Regions from separate parts of the Paenibacillus sp. FSL W8-0187 genome, predicted to be linked through region 1. Evidence: riboswitches for the same ligand, from Rfam matches in the RefSeq annotation. Region 1 holds a riboswitch; the other holds the start of a gene.

Region 1 (7,608 bases):
TCAAGAACGTTCACCTATCCTTAGCTTTTCCCCATATGCTTGAACTTAACATATTCGAGGAAAAACATCTAATGCCTCTATATTAACAAACTCAGGCTTTGAAGTCATGGGACCGTTTGATGGGGTAAACAAACAGGGGCTTCCGCTTAACCGGAAGCCCCTGCCGCATTATGGTATTTCTCTTACAGATCGGATTTGCTGGCTGCCCGCTCGGCGAGCTCAATCGCCCGCTTTACCATGTTGCCGGCATCCTTGGCCTTAATGCCTCCCCAGCCTTCTTTTTCCACGGTATCGTAGAATCCCAATTCCTTAGCCAATTCGGTCTTCAATTGATCGGACATAATGCTTCGTCTTCTCCTGCTCATCAATCCCGCCTCCTTGGAAAATGTAATTGAGTATGGCATGAACAGCATCCGGCGCGATTGCAGTGGCGTTTTACGAACCCCTGCAAGCTAACCTCCTTCACCGCATATGAAACGAATGAAGAAGGCCTCACGCAGCCTTAGTATGTGTTCAACCCCCGCTTGTCATTCCCCGGATCGATGGCAACAAAAAACAGCCTCCCTGTTAGTGGAGACTGCTCTCTCATGACATATCGTTATGACTTGATATAGGTGATTCGCATCTCGTTGTCATCACCGGTTACCATGATTTCCACGGTTTCGGTCAGAATATCGGCATAACTGTAGGACACACGTTTAAAAGTTTGCTGGTCTTGATCCAGCTTCACAATGAAAACAGAAGGGTACGTTTCTTCCAAAACACCAGTACGCTCGACGGTCTTCCGACGGCCACCGTTAGCCCGAAGCGTAATTTTTTGCCCTAAATGGGCATCGAGACTGCGTTTGATTTCCAACAGCGCGTTTTTAGCCATTGTCGACGACCACCTCTTTCCTTGTCCATTATACAAAAGATTCAGTCATTTGTCAATTCAAAAACATTAATTATATCAGCATCAAAAATATATTGTCAACGTATTTTTTTTGACCCTGGATTTCTCGTGTGCATTTGCTTTAATATGCGCTAAATTGACAAGCTTTATGTATTTTTTTTGACAACTTTCTTAAAGAATTGAAACAAAAAATAAAAAAACCCCAACTTGTGGGGTTCTTCTCTGTTCTTTCTACAACGGCCTACTACACCTCTTTTAGAACGCAATATGAGCTAACTGACCGAAGGCGTAACCTTCAACGTGGACAAATCCTGCAGCTTGGGCAGACCGATCCGGTAGCTGCCTCTCGTCTCGATTCCGCCCACGCCCTGACTGCCGCTGATCGTATGATGAACGACATCATGGATGTTGACGGTATCCCTGACTGACGTATAGGCTGCCTTAGCGGCAACGTAGACAGGATCCAGCGCATGGATGAGGATTCGCCCTGGCGAGCTGGCAAAATTGGCTCCCGCCTGCAGCAGAGCTTCAAAATGCGACTGGCACGCCCCAGCCACAATGACCAGGGAATCCAGATTCCGCTCATATTGACGCGCTACCTGAATCGCCGTGACGAAGTTGTGTGAATTCTTATAGCTGTCCAGGCTATATAAATCGTATGGCTGTCGTCTCTTCAGAACTCCATCATGACCTGTAATTACCACGATATCAGGTCTTACCCGCGGAAGAAGACGATATAATGAATCGGCCATCCCCGACTCATTGATATAATGGCCTTCCGCTGGGACCCGAAGCTGATTGTACAAGGCCAAACTCTTCTTCAGGTATTGGGGATCTCCATCCAAATGAAGCACCTTGCCCGGCACGTCAAAATATCCTTTATCCGCAAGCTGTCCGCCTTCAATATTGCGCAGGCTGGCCAGTTGACGCTCACTCTGCTCCTGTCTGTGCTTCTGCAGACGGTCCAGCGACTCATTGGCTTTGATCTGCGCCTGCTTTGTACGTTCGCTTAAGTTGGGATGCGGGACCGTGACCAAATCATCAATGGGAGCATCGGCAAGTAACCGGAATTCTGTCCCTTTGATGACGATATTATTATTTTGCCGCATGCCTTCTACCCGGAACGTTACATCGCCGCCGTAGGATTTACGAACGACCAAGTCTCCCAAGTTCATCACAACATCACCCCTACCCTATGGTATGGGCCACTGTGACTATTGGTTCTTGCGAAACATCAATTTATCGCGTTAAGGCCTTCGCGGGCCCTATGGGCTCTCTAATGGCTGTATTAACGAATATCCGCGTTGTACAATATGTTGCTGAGCCGGGCATACTCTTCAATGCTAAGGGTCTCACCGCGCCGTGAGGGCTCAATGCCCGCTTCCTGCAGCAGCTGCTCCAGCCGTTCACGGCCTTCTCCCGGAAAGAACCGGCTCTTCAGATTGTTGGCAATCGTCTTCCTCCGCTGTGCGAAAGAAGCCTGAACCACCTCGAAGAAGAATCCTTCGTCTTCTACACTAACAGGAGGCTGTTCCCGGACCGCCAGGCGAATCACGGCCGAAGCGACATTCGGCTGCGGAATAAACACCGTATGCGGCACAATACAGACCAATTTAGGCTCACTGTAATATTGAACGGCAATGCTAAGGCTGCCATAATCCTTACTTCCCGGCGCCGCTGCCATCCGCTCTGCCACTTCTTTCTGAATCATCACCACGATATTCTCCAGCGGCAGCTTTTCCTCCAGCAGTTTCATGAGAATCGGTGTCGTCACATAATACGGCAGATTCGCAACCACACTTACCTTCGATACGCCCGCAAAATCCTGACGGAACAGCTCATGAAGATCCACCTTCAGTACATCTCCATGGTGCACCTTCACATTCTCATAGGGCTCCAGGACCTCCCTCAGGATGGGAATCAGGCGCTGATCAATTTCGACCGCGGTGACGGTCCCTGCCGTCTGCGCCAGCTTCTCCGTTAATGCACCGATACCAGGGCCGATCTCAAGGGCTCCCTTATCCTCATCCAGTCCTGCAGCTTCCACAATTTTATACAGAATATTCTGATCAATAAGAAAGTTTTGACCCAGACTCTTCTTGAAAGAGAATCCATGCCGTGAGATGATCTCCTTCGTTCGTCTTGGTGTTGATATATCCTCGATCCGATTCATTGGCTTACGCCCCCTTCTTCCAACTGTGCAAGTGCGGCCAGAAATTCTTCACGTGATATTTGAAACATGGCCAGTCGTTTATGGAACTGCTTGCTATTGCAATAACCGATCCCCAGCAGATTACCCATCGTCATACGCCTTGCCGCCGCTTCCGGATGAGCCGATAATCCGGCCTCCAGCATGTCCTCCAGACTAATCAGGCTCTCTCCACCCTCGAAGGAGGTATGGACCCGCTCCAGCGCACGCCGTATCGCCTCTGGCGAGGCATTCTCCACGCCGATATCCCCTTTGCGGGTAGCATCCGCTTCCGGGATAAAGGCATGCTTACAGCCGGGTACGCCCTGATCCACGATTTTGCGGATCCGCTCCCCTGCATGGTCAGGATCCGTTAATATAATGACGCCTCTGCGCTCCTGAGCAAGCGCTATGCGTTTCAGGATTTGCTTGTTGATCGCTGATCCGCCCGTTTCGATCGTATCCGCTTCTACGGCCCGTTTAATGGCAACGGTATCGTCTCTGCCTTCCACAACAATCACTTCTTTAATCATGCGTTTGTTCTCTTCCTTCCCAAGCAAAGCCACGCTTGTACAACTTTAGATTCCCAACCATCTTAGCTCTGTATACTCCGTTCTTAACAAAACAAAAGAAGAGGAAATACTCCCTCTTCTTCATCATTATATATTATAAGCTAAATAGTATAGCATTAGAATGGCATTGTAAATTGGAATTCATGCGTCTAGTTCAATTCAGGTTTAACCGGACCGATCACATAAACGGTGCGGCCGCTCTTCCGGCCGAAACTCGTGGCCGATTTGAGTGAATCATAATAAACATCGATTTTGTTGCCTTTGATGGCGCCGCCCGTATCTTCTGCACGACGGAAGCCAATGCCTTCGATATAGACCCACCATCCGATCGGGATGATATTAGGGTCAACGGCGATGGTGCGCCCTTCTGTAACGCGTGTGCCGGATGCAGTGCGTGTACCGATTCCTTGTTGCTCAGAAGAATACGCCGTCATCGACACATTGTTCAATACCTTGTTGTATTTAAAATCAACGCCTGCCCGAGAAACCACGTTGTTCTCAACAGCCTTGGCGGTTGTTACTTTCTTCGTGCCGGACAATTTGGCCGGTGTGGCTTTCACATCGGTGGCGGCCGCCTGAACAATGACGGGCTTCTCCACCTTTTTCGTGCCTACGGCAATAATTTTATCCTTCGTTCTGCGCTCGACTTTTTGGGAGACCTTCGTCTTCGAAACCAGCTTGCCATTGTGGTAGACCTTCTCATAATGGTTCACCATGAGACCGGACTCGCCCCGCTGAATTACGCGGTTATCCCCTCTTTCAAGCGATGGGTCGGCTGTTTTGATCACACGGAATTCCCGGTCTTCCGTCTCCTTAACTTTTTGTTTCGTGACGCGGACGACATGGATATTCATATTGCTGGTCAGCTTCGTGTTCTGTGCCGGTTGTACTATATCTTCACCCTGGATCGTAATACCAGCCTCTTTAAGTACATGATCAACCGTATCCTGGGATGTAAATATGGTTTTAGTTGTGCTGCCTACTGTAACTTTAACTGGAATTGCCCGTTCAATGATGATCCGATCTCCATCCTGGATCGCGCCGTTTAAAGGCATCGAAATCTGATCCTGAGGACTCAACGTGATCGCTTGCTCATCCAGCAATTCCTGCAGCAATGATCCACGTGTTTCTACTGTGGTGACACGACCATCGACGACAAGCTGAACCTCCTTGCCTGCCTGATCATGTACGACCAACGATATGAGAAGTGATACCGTAACGGCACCCATGGCACCGAGCAACATCAGTTGACGCAAATTGTCATGCTTCCATCTCAATGCGTAAGACATGCTGGATGATTGTGATTCATGGGTTTCTTCAGGTTGAAAAATGCCCACTATTCCATCCTCCTTCATAGTCCCGCCGTCTAGGTAAACGCATGAATGCATTTGACGTGACTATAGCAATTTTTCTCACAAGGCGCCCTGCTATCTATCTACACCCTGCGTCAATTCCCGTCATTTCGTCCATCTACCACCACCCCTTGTTTACCAAGAGTATGATGATCCCTTCTCCATTATTCAAAAATAAAAGAAAGCCAATGAAAGAGTACTAGAGGCTCTAACGTGGCTTCCTGATGATTAGAATCATGGAAATGGTATGCACGAGATTTCCCCTCTTATTTCGCTTACGGAGTTAGCTGTCGGGTTCGGACGTAAGAGAGACGCCCTAGATCCGGATACCCGCTCATGGCGAGATCCTTCAAATTCACCCCAAAGACCCGAAAAAGAAATCAAATACAGCTGCGTGCATTCAGACCAGTATGCACGGCGGTATCGGTTCCCCCGTTCTCCAGAATTTCGGAGATTAAGCGAGACGGTTCATGAAATATTCGGCTACGATCTGCACATCGCAGCTTCTTATCACTGAAAAGATGATATCCTGTTTACATGCAGGTTGTAAAGCAACATTCAACCACATTTTCTCATGTAAAAGGTTAAATTATTGTAATATTGACGCCTTTTCTGATTAAAAAACTTTAATTAATCGCGATTGCTCCCTTTTTCATCGCTTTTGCTCTCTTTTTCGTTAAATACCAAATCGTTCCAGTGCATTTTTGGTGGTAATTTGGGCCAATTCCTCATAAGACAACCCTCTAATCTCGGCTGCGGTCTCCGCCACCAATTTCACATAAGCGGTCTCATTTCGTTTCCCACGGAAGGGATGAGGCGTCAGGTAAGGGGAGTCCGTTTCGATCAATAATCGATCCAGCGGAACCTGCGCCAATACCTCTTTGGGCTGCTTTGCATTCTTGAAGGTAATCGGCCCGCCAAATGAAATATGGAATCCCATATCGAGACATATTTTGGCAGTTTCCCAGCTTCCGGAAAAGGAATGCATGACACCGCCCACTTCGGAGGCCTTTTCCTCCCGTAAAATTTTGATAATATCTTCATGCGCATCCCGATTATGAATGACAATCGGCATGTTCAGTTCCCGGGCAAGTCCGATCTGACGCCGAAGCACTCGGTGCTGCACTTCTTTCGGAGACGTATCCCAATGATAGTCCAGGCCGATCTCTCCAATAGCCACCACTTTCTCATGACTGCATAAAGAGGCGATCCAATCCAGGTCCTGATCCTCCATGGTAATCGCATCTACAGGATGCCAGCCCACTGCCGCATATATAAAATCATAAGTCTCTGCCAGTTTCATCGTAGTCGGGATCGTCTCCCGGTTAAATCCGATATTGATCATCCGGGTCACGCCGGCTTCAAGCGCCCGCTGAATTGCTTCCTCCCGGTCTTCGTCGAATTGGGGAGCGTCCATATGAGTGTGCGTGTCGAACAACATAAGATCCACACTCTCCTTCCTGTCGTTTCTGTGTCGTATATCTTCCATTAGCTGGGTAAATTGCAAATGTACCCAGCTTTGACTATTCCTCTAGGTTAATGTTGTTGCTTGAAAACATCGGCTATCTTCTCCGGCATCTGAGCCAGCAGCGGAGTCACTTTCTCTTCCGGATAATAAAGATGGTACCGTCCTTTATGAATACCGCTGATCGAGCGTACAATATCGGAAACCTCCGAGATTTCCTTCAGCTCATCATGCCGATCCAGAAGCAGAATCTGTTTCTCATTAAGCGGCATATCGGAATGAACTTTATCATAAGGAAGATCGGTTGGGAAATCAATCTCCAGGTCATATTCCGGATGTAATCCCACGGCACGGAATGCTTGGCGTATCCGGTCGATGGTTTCCAGATCAATATTGTCGATTTCTACATATTTGTAGAGCTTTCGGTGCATGAAACGACCGCATAATTCGCTAAGGAGCTTGTCTTCCTCCTCCGTCCATTGCAGAAAGGCCGTTTGGATCAGGGCTTCATCCAGACGCAGGTATTGACTCACGTCAATATGGCCCGCAAACAACGCAGGAAGCGGTTCGACCATGAACCGAAAGGCATATCCGCTGTCATGCAGTTCCTTTGCCCGGCGAAAGATTTGGCGCAGGATGATTTCGGAGCTTCGAGTGACGGGATGAAAATATACCTGCCAGTACATCTGATACCGTGACATCAGGTAATCCTCCACGGCGTGCATGCCCGATTCCTTCACAACGACCCGATCGCGGTATGGCCGCAGCATCCGCAAGATCCGGTCAATATCAATCGTTCCATAATTAACTCCCGTATAATACGCATCCCTTAGCAAATAATCCATCCGGTCTGCATCCAGCGGACTAGTGACCAGGTTTATCACAATCGGCTTATCATAGGTTTTGTTAATCACGGAAGCCACTTTCTCGGGGAAATCCGCTCCGAGCTCTCGCAGTACCTGATTGACGCAAGTATCCCCGAGCAGGATCCGGCATGTCCAATCCTCGTGATTCATATGAAAAGCTTCTTCTATAGAATGAGAGAAAGGGCCATGCCCCAAATCATGCAGCAGAGCCGCGCAGAGCGCAACTTGCCTTTCCTCGGCAGGCCAATCGGAATACCCCCTCCGTTCGAATTG
Region 2 (7,608 bases), 870 kb from region 1:
TGTCCATAGTTCCCTCCATTTGTTTAAATGTCATTGAAAAAGGGGCCAATCACGAATAACGGCTCATCTTCATGAGATGTCCCATCAGGGAACATCTCTGCTCCATAACCTACGGTTACGGTGCTGGGAATGGATTTCTCCTCGGCATAACCGAGAAACAAACGACGGGACGCCATGTTGCTCGGCGATACCGTAGCTTCAATATAACGGACACCATGGCATGCCTTCTGATTCATGAGACCTGTCAGCATCGCCTTGGCAATGCCTTGCCTCCGATGCGAATTAGCAACGGCCACTTGCCATACGAACAGCGTCTCCGGATTACGAGGAGAACGGAAGGCGGAAATAAAACCGATGATATCTCCTTCATGCTCGGCGATCATGCAGGTATCATGGAAGTAATCTCCAAGCAGCATGTAACAATAAGGGGAGTTCAGATCAAGCGATCCGGTGTCGCGTATGAGCTCCCACACCCGGGTGCCATCCCGTGCTTCCGGTCTTCGGTAAACAATTTCGGTTTCGGTATCCACAGCCATTCTATACATCACCTCTTTCCAGAACTAATTTCCGTTGGAACGGAATCGCTGCAGGAAGCTCTGCAGTCGCTCGCTCTGGGGATTATCGAATATCTCCTCCGGCGTGCCCTGCTCAACGATCCTTCCATCGGCTCCGAATATGACCCGATCCGCGATTTCCTTCGCAAAATCCATCTCATGCGTAATCAGCATCATGGCCATTTCGCCTTCATCCGCGATTTCCCGAATGACCTCCAGCACCTCGCCGACCAGCTCCGGATCAAGAGCCGAGGTGACCTCGTCAAACACCATTACCTTCGGCCGCATGACCAGCGCTCTGGCGATGGCAACCCGCTGCTTCTGCCCCCCGGACAGATTGGACGGATACATCTTCAGCTTGTCGGCCAAACCGACCTTGCTTAGCATGGAGACGGCCCGCTCCTCCGCCTCTTCCTTGGATAAACCCAGCACCTTACGCGGGGCCTCCGTCACATTGCGAAGTACATTCATGTGCGGGAACAGATTAAAATGCTGGAAGATCATGCCGACGTTGCATCGCATCCGGTGCAAATGCTTTTCGCTGGCCCGAACCAGCTTCCCTTTCTCTTCCATATGCCAGAGCAGCTCGCCATCAACCTCGATGGTTCCTTCGGTGGGTTCTTCCAGCGTCATCAGCATCCGGCCCATTGTCGTTTTGCCCGATCCGCTTGGACCGATCACAGCCACCTTTTCTCCAGGCTGCATCTCCAGATCGATGCCTTTAAGCACCTGGAGATCACCAAACGACTTGGTCACGCCCGTATATTTCACAATCGGCTTGGTACCCGTAGCGGGATTGTTCCCCTGCTGCGGTACCTTCGAAGCTTCCGCTTGCTCATCGATCACAACGGCATTCAATAGACTCCCTCCTTTATTTTCCACGCTGCAGATTCAAACGTTTTTCCAGCCTTTGCACAAGCAAAGATGCGATATAACTGATGATCAGGAACAGAATCCCGACCAGCGTATACGGCTCAAATGCACGGAACGACTGCGACACGATATTTTTGGCCGTCAGCATCATCTCCACCAGCGTGATGGCGCATAGAATCGGCGTTTCTTTAAACATGACAATTAAATAATTGCCCAGTACCGGAATGATTGGCGGCACCGCTTGCGGCAGGATAATACTTCGCCAGGTTTTAGCTTTCGTGTAATTCAGTGCTGTGGCAGCCTCCCATTGCCCCTTCGGCACTCCCTCGATTCCGGAACGGTACACCTCGGACAGATAGGTGCTGTAATGCAGCCCGAGACCGATGACCCCGGCATAGAAGGCCGGAATGGAAATTCCCGTTAGGAGCGGCAGACTGTAATACAGGAAGAAGACCTGAACCAGCAGCGGTGTATTGCGAATAAATTCAATGATTCCTTTGGTTATAAGCGACAACAGCTTAAATCGGCTCCGCGTCGCAAAGGCAAGCAGCAATCCGATGATTAATGCCACCACGAAAGCGCAGATCGTCACCCATACCGTCATCTTTAACGCACTCAAGAGCTGCGGCAGGATATCCCACACATAGTTCCAGTCCCACATGTCTATAACCTCCCCGCTGTCCATTTACGCTCCAGCAGTCGAACTGCCAGCGATACGAGCGTAGCAATGACAAAATACATGAGGAGCAGCAGTACCAGAATCTCGGTCGTCCAGGAGATGTAATTGTTGCGGAGCACCATCGCCTGATACGTCAAATCCGCCATGGTGATGAAATAAACCAATGAGGTGGATTTGATGAGTTCCACAAGCTGATTCCCGAAAGGGGGAAGCATTCGCAAGGAAGCTTGAGGCAATATCACATTCAACAGCCTTTGCCAAGGCTTCAGATTAAGCGCTAAAGCGGCCTCCCACTGTCCTTTCGGAACGGCCAGCACAGCGCTTCGGACGATCTCCGAGCCGTATGCGCCGAAGTTTAGCCCGATCGCAAGGATGGCCGCCAACATTTTCGGCAGCTCGATGCCGATGAACGGAAGAGCGAAATACAACCAAAACAGCTGCACCAGCAAGGAGGTTCCCCGAAAGACTTCCACGTACACGGCTGTCAATGTGCGAATGATCCACAGCTTCGACAGTCGGCATAACCCGGCTGCAAAGGACATCACGACCGCAAGGATGGCTGAAAAGAAAGCTACCACAATCGTGATCTCCGCCCCTTTTAGCAGCGTAGGGAGAAAATCAATCCACGAATTCGGCATACTATTCCCCGCAAAGCGCAGCAGCCGTCATTTCACCCGGAAGCTCTTCTTCTGTGAATCCGAACTTCTGCAGAATTTCCAGCAGCTCGCCCGATTCCTTCATTTTTTGCAGCTCCGCATTATAAGCCTCCTGGAACTCGGTATCCGCTTGGCGGAACGCCGTAGCTCCATAACCCCGAACGCTTTCTCCATCGATGACCGGCTGCTCGAAATCAGTTACACGTTCGATGTTGTCATCACTAGCCGAATCCAGCATCGCCTGCAGAGAGGGTCCCGTCATGGTAATCGCCTGTACCCGGTCTGCCTGAAGGGCGCTAATAGCCGAGGCCTGGTCGGGGACCTGTATGATCCGGTCTGAAGGAATACCGGACTTCTCCATATAGCCGATTTCAACCGCGCCTGTCATGACGGCGACCTTAGCCTGGTCATGATTAGCAATATCCTCATAACTTCCGAGTTCCATCGGATTCCCTTGCTTCACCGCAATGGCTTCCCCGATGCTGTACTCCGGATTGGCAAACAATACGGCGGAGCAGCGGTCCGGATTAATGAACATGCCTGCGGTGATTAGATCAAACCGCTCGGCCTGCAGTCCGGCAACCAGTGAACCGAATTCCGTCAGCTCTCCCCTCATTTCCTTGATGCCAAGCCGCTCCAGAATAACCCGAGCAATCTCAACGGCTTCTCCCGTCAGCTCCCCGTTGGCCTCTTTATAGGCATAAGGCTTCTCATTCGCAAAACCTACGGTGATATACCCTTGCTCCATGGCGCGATCCAGTGTACTCCCTTTGTCACCGCAAGCCGCAAGCAATACCACCATAGTCACTGATAACATCAGCACAAGCACTCTCTTCAAAACCTTCCACAACCTTTCGTTATGACTTTGCAATCCTTACAAAATGGCATGTTGAAATTACCCTTGTTAACGCATATGTTAACTTGGATATAAGGACATTCAGACACCTTGCACGGGTCGGGGCTTCAGGGAAGATGATTCATCCATCTCCTTGCACGCTTAAACCCAATGCCATCCGACTGATTCAATTGGTTAAACATTTGCAGGCCTTGCCCCTCCTCTTTAGCAGAATACAAAAAGACCACCAAACAGGGGATTTAGACATAGCTCCGCCAGCAGGGGGTCAAAAAATAGAGAAAAGGCCCCTAAGAGAATCAAGGGCCTTTGTTATGAACATCCATTATGTATGCAAGACCCATCCACTGCTGACGAGGTTAGCTGACGGACTCGGGTAAGATGGTACCCTACACTCATGATTCCAAGTGACTCGCCCCTGGTGAAACTGGTTCCCCCGCTTTCCGGAAAATGTATGCCGGAAACTAAGCGTGTGTCCATGATAAAGGGAAGTTTAGGAAAAGTCAAACCCCTTAAACCGCTTTTTCTGGAAATTCACACGCAGAAATGCCATTCTTCCGGGGTGTATGACAAGCTAGAAAAATGCCTCATTCAAGCTTGTCCACCTACAACATAGGAATTTTATCCCAGACCAATTTTTCGCTATATAGCAGGCGTTTGCCATGCCTCCCTTACTCGTTCATGTGATGGATAGTTTATGCCATGAATTAGACCAAAACAGTGGAAAGCTTCTACAACTCCATCTGAACCAAAAAAAATTTTTGATTATCCATTAAAAACCCATTATGACTCATTTACTTCTAGTTACGGGAGCGCTGGTGCCAGCATCATATATTAACCGCCGATAAGTGTCGGGATTTTTGGTCCATGGATTATACGGCTGTATATCCGCCATCCACCAGTAAGCTTGTGCCTGTAATGAAGGACGCATCTTCACTGGCAAGGAACAACACGGCTTTGGCTACTTCTTCCGGCTGTCCCAAGCGGCCCATCGGATGAAGGCCGACCAGGTGCTCGGTGATCGCTTCCGTTCTTCCCTTAATAAGCGGAGTATCGATGTATCCCGGGCATACGGCATTGACCCGGATCCCTTTTGGAGCATAATCCGCGCCCATCGACTGGGTTAACAGCTTAACGCCTCCCTTAGCGGAAGCATAAGCGGTAACACCCGCTTTTCCGACATGGCTATGGATCGAGCCGCAGTTTACGATCGCCCCTCCGGTTCCTTGGGATAACATCTGTTGGATTACATATTTATCACACAGGAACACCCCTGTAAGATTAATATCAATCGTCTTTTGCCAGTTGTCCATCGACAACTGATCAGCAGGGGCATCATGAGCAATGCCTGCATTGGCGAACAATACATCGACACGGCCAAAATGCTCAACCGTCTGCTTCACCATATTTGCAACTTCCTGTTCTTGGGTCACATCCGTCTTAACGAACAGCGTTTCAAAGCCTGCGCCTCTTAATTCATCCGAAACAGCCTGTCCCCGGTCCGAATAATCTGCAATAACAACCTTGGCTCCCTCTTCTACAAAAAGCCTTACTGCTGCTTCGCCGATCCCGCTGGCGCCTCCCGTCACAATGACAACCTTGGATTCAAATTTCATTTGTCGACCACTCCTATATTGTGAATTCATCATATCGATTCCATATTCATGTAGAGTTAACATATTCCAGGCATGATATTCCACAAGCCCCTGTTTCTTTCATGAACAACATCCTATCGAATAACGGCATATGGACGCTCACAACTTAATATTCGCCGCATCCTAACCTTATCCAGCCTGTCCATTGTTATACAGGCCGCTCGATTGTAAACATCTCTCCCAGTGAAGCATAGATATTACCAGCCATACGGCTCACAGGCTTCAACTTGGCAGCGTCAATCCGGCCTTGCTCGTAAAGTTCCTCCGCAACATGGAAGCGGACTACGCGGGCAATCAGCAGATCGGCACCAGGCAGCTGATCCGCTGCATTCAAAGTGACGACCTGCTCCAGCACGCATTCCATGCGAATCTTGCTCTCCAGAACGCCGGGAACTTTAACGACCTCGCTAACGACCGGGGTTAAATGCGCTCTGTCAAGTTCACTCTCATGCGGGGGCAGGTTCGCCGCCGTTTCGTTCACGGCTTCAACATTGTCTTCGTCCACGATGTGGATGACAAGCTCACCGCTTTGCATGGCATTTCTCGCTGTATCCTTAGCCGTACCGTTCTTCCGCTGAACGGAAACGGACAGCAGGGGCGGATTGCTGGACAGAATGGAGAAATAACTGAATGGTGCCGCATTCAGCACACCGTCCTCCGATAATGTCGTAACAAAAGCGATCGGTCGCGGAACAACGCTCCCGATGAGCAGCTTGTAAGTGTCCCGTTCGCTTTGGGTATTCGGGTCAATGGATATCACTTTAGTTACCCCTCTCTTGTGTTTTGACTTGAATAGGCTCCAGACCTTCCTCAATACGGGCTCGCTCCGGTTCAAACCAGGCAGGTAGTTTCAATTGTTCCCCCAGTGAGTCCAGATCTTCATCCACCGTAAATCCGGGTAGATCGGTTGCGATCTCAAACAAGATCCCCCCTCGTTCCCTGAAATATAACGATTTGAAATAGTTGCGGTTCTTAATATCCGTTGGCAAAAAGCCATGCTGTTTCACCCACTCTTGCCATGTAACATGCTCAACATCATCTTGAGCCCGCCATGCGATATGATGGGTCGTTCCGGCCCCCCCGGCGCCCCACGGGATATCCCGCATCGGTAAATCAATCACGTTGCCGAAGGGCCCTGCTGACTGAAACCGCGCATAGTTAACGTCCTCTCCCATGAAGGTCAGTCCCATTACCTGCTCCAGCGCTATCTTCGTTTCCTTCCACTTGCTGCTGAACAGGACCGCACCACCAAACCCCTTAATCGCTGTGTCCGGCGTTACATCGTCTACAGACCAACTGCTCTTCGGTCCGTCTTCCCGCTCGACCAGCTCCAGAGAAAGTCCATCGCGATCGGAGAACTGAAGATAGTGTTCGTTAAACCGAAAGGCTTTCATGACAGGAACGCCGAAGCTCCGTAAACGCTGTTCCCAATAAGGCAGGGCACCCGCAGGGACAACAAATGTTGTATACCCAACCTGCCCTCCTCCACGTCTCCCTCTTCGCGAAGCAGGAGACGGAAAGAAGGTGATAATAGTCCCCGGGTGTCCCTCTTCATCCCCGAAATACAAATGGTACACCTCAGGCGCATCGAAATTCACCGTCTTCTTCACCAATCTGAGCCCCAGCACACCCGTATAAAAATCAACATTCTTCTGCGGGTCCTGTGCATAAGCGGTAATATGATGAATGCCTGCTGTTTGTAATGCCATATTCATCGCCTCCTCATTGTTTCCGTGTCCAACCCGATGTTTCCATACATGATTTCTGGTTCATATAATTAAAATATACAATCTTTAAATTTAATATCTTTAATTTAAGATTATATATTTTTCATATCATTGTCAAGCGCGCCTTCAAACCTCGGGCATATAAAAAGCCGCCAAGAACGCTTCCACGCTCTTAGGCGGCTTCAGTATGCAGCTACGACCGCATGCCTATCACCCATCTATGCTTTTTGCCACTTTTCCTTAAAGAATAGCTGATAAACTCTCGTTACGATAATCTTAATGATCATGTAAATCGGTACCACCAGCAGAACCCCTATAATTCCGCCGAGATCCTGTCCCACCAAAACCAGGATAATGATCGTAATGGGATGGATAGCCAGCTGTTTGCCAAAGATATATGGTCCAATCAGGTTATCCTGAATCTGCTGAGCTGCCAGAATGACAACAAGCGACCAGATCGCCGTTCCAGGGGATTGAATGAAGCCGATGATCACGATCGGGATCGAGGATAGAATAGCTCCGATAAATGGTATGAAATTCGCGATAACCGCCACGGTCGTCAGCAGTAATGCATAAGGAAGACCAATAATCAGGAAGCCGATGTACATCAA

The links. A riboswitch is a leader RNA that binds a small molecule or an ion and turns the genes downstream of it on or off. The one in region 1 is predicted to bind cyclic di-AMP.
Region 2: linked by a shared signal. The riboswitch ahead of ehuB (ectoine/hydroxyectoine ABC transporter substrate-binding protein EhuB) and the one ahead of MKY48_RS00140 (3D domain-containing protein) in region 1 are both predicted to bind cyclic di-AMP.

What each region holds. Positions count from the first base shown of each region.
Region 1 covers NZ_CP150206.1:27,543-35,150, reverse strand. The annotation lists gene ispE (4-(cytidine 5'-diphospho)-2-C-methyl-D-erythritol kinase) at 1-4, opposite strand, end outside; gene MKY48_RS00165 (small, acid-soluble spore protein, alpha/beta type) at 183-365, opposite strand; gene MKY48_RS00160 (Veg family protein) at 599-874, opposite strand; gene yabG (sporulation peptidase YabG) at 1,165-2,067, opposite strand; gene rsmA (16S rRNA (adenine(1518)-N(6)/adenine(1519)-N(6))-dimethyltransferase RsmA) at 2,181-3,065, opposite strand; gene rnmV (ribonuclease M5) at 3,062-3,613, opposite strand; gene MKY48_RS00140 (3D domain-containing protein) at 3,802-4,989, opposite strand; cyclic di-AMP (ydaO/yuaA leader) riboswitch at 5,261-5,475, opposite strand; gene MKY48_RS00135 (TatD family hydrolase) at 5,681-6,445, opposite strand; gene MKY48_RS00130 (HD domain-containing protein) at 6,541-7,608, opposite strand, start outside.
Region 2 covers NZ_CP150206.1:6,568,348-6,575,955, forward strand. The annotation lists gene ectB (diaminobutyrate--2-oxoglutarate transaminase) at 1-7, opposite strand, end outside; gene ectA (diaminobutyrate acetyltransferase) at 24-536, opposite strand; gene ehuA (ectoine/hydroxyectoine ABC transporter ATP-binding protein EhuA) at 561-1,412, opposite strand; gene ehuD (ectoine/hydroxyectoine ABC transporter permease subunit EhuD) at 1,426-2,088, opposite strand; gene ehuC (ectoine/hydroxyectoine ABC transporter permease subunit EhuC) at 2,091-2,744, opposite strand; gene ehuB (ectoine/hydroxyectoine ABC transporter substrate-binding protein EhuB) at 2,746-3,579, opposite strand; cyclic di-AMP (ydaO/yuaA leader) riboswitch at 3,951-4,096, opposite strand; gene MKY48_RS29825 (SDR family NAD(P)-dependent oxidoreductase) at 4,488-5,231, opposite strand; gene MKY48_RS29830 (flavin reductase family protein) at 5,419-6,030, opposite strand; gene MKY48_RS29835 (ring-cleaving dioxygenase) at 6,032-6,979, opposite strand; gene MKY48_RS29840 (AI-2E family transporter) at 7,216-7,608, opposite strand, start outside.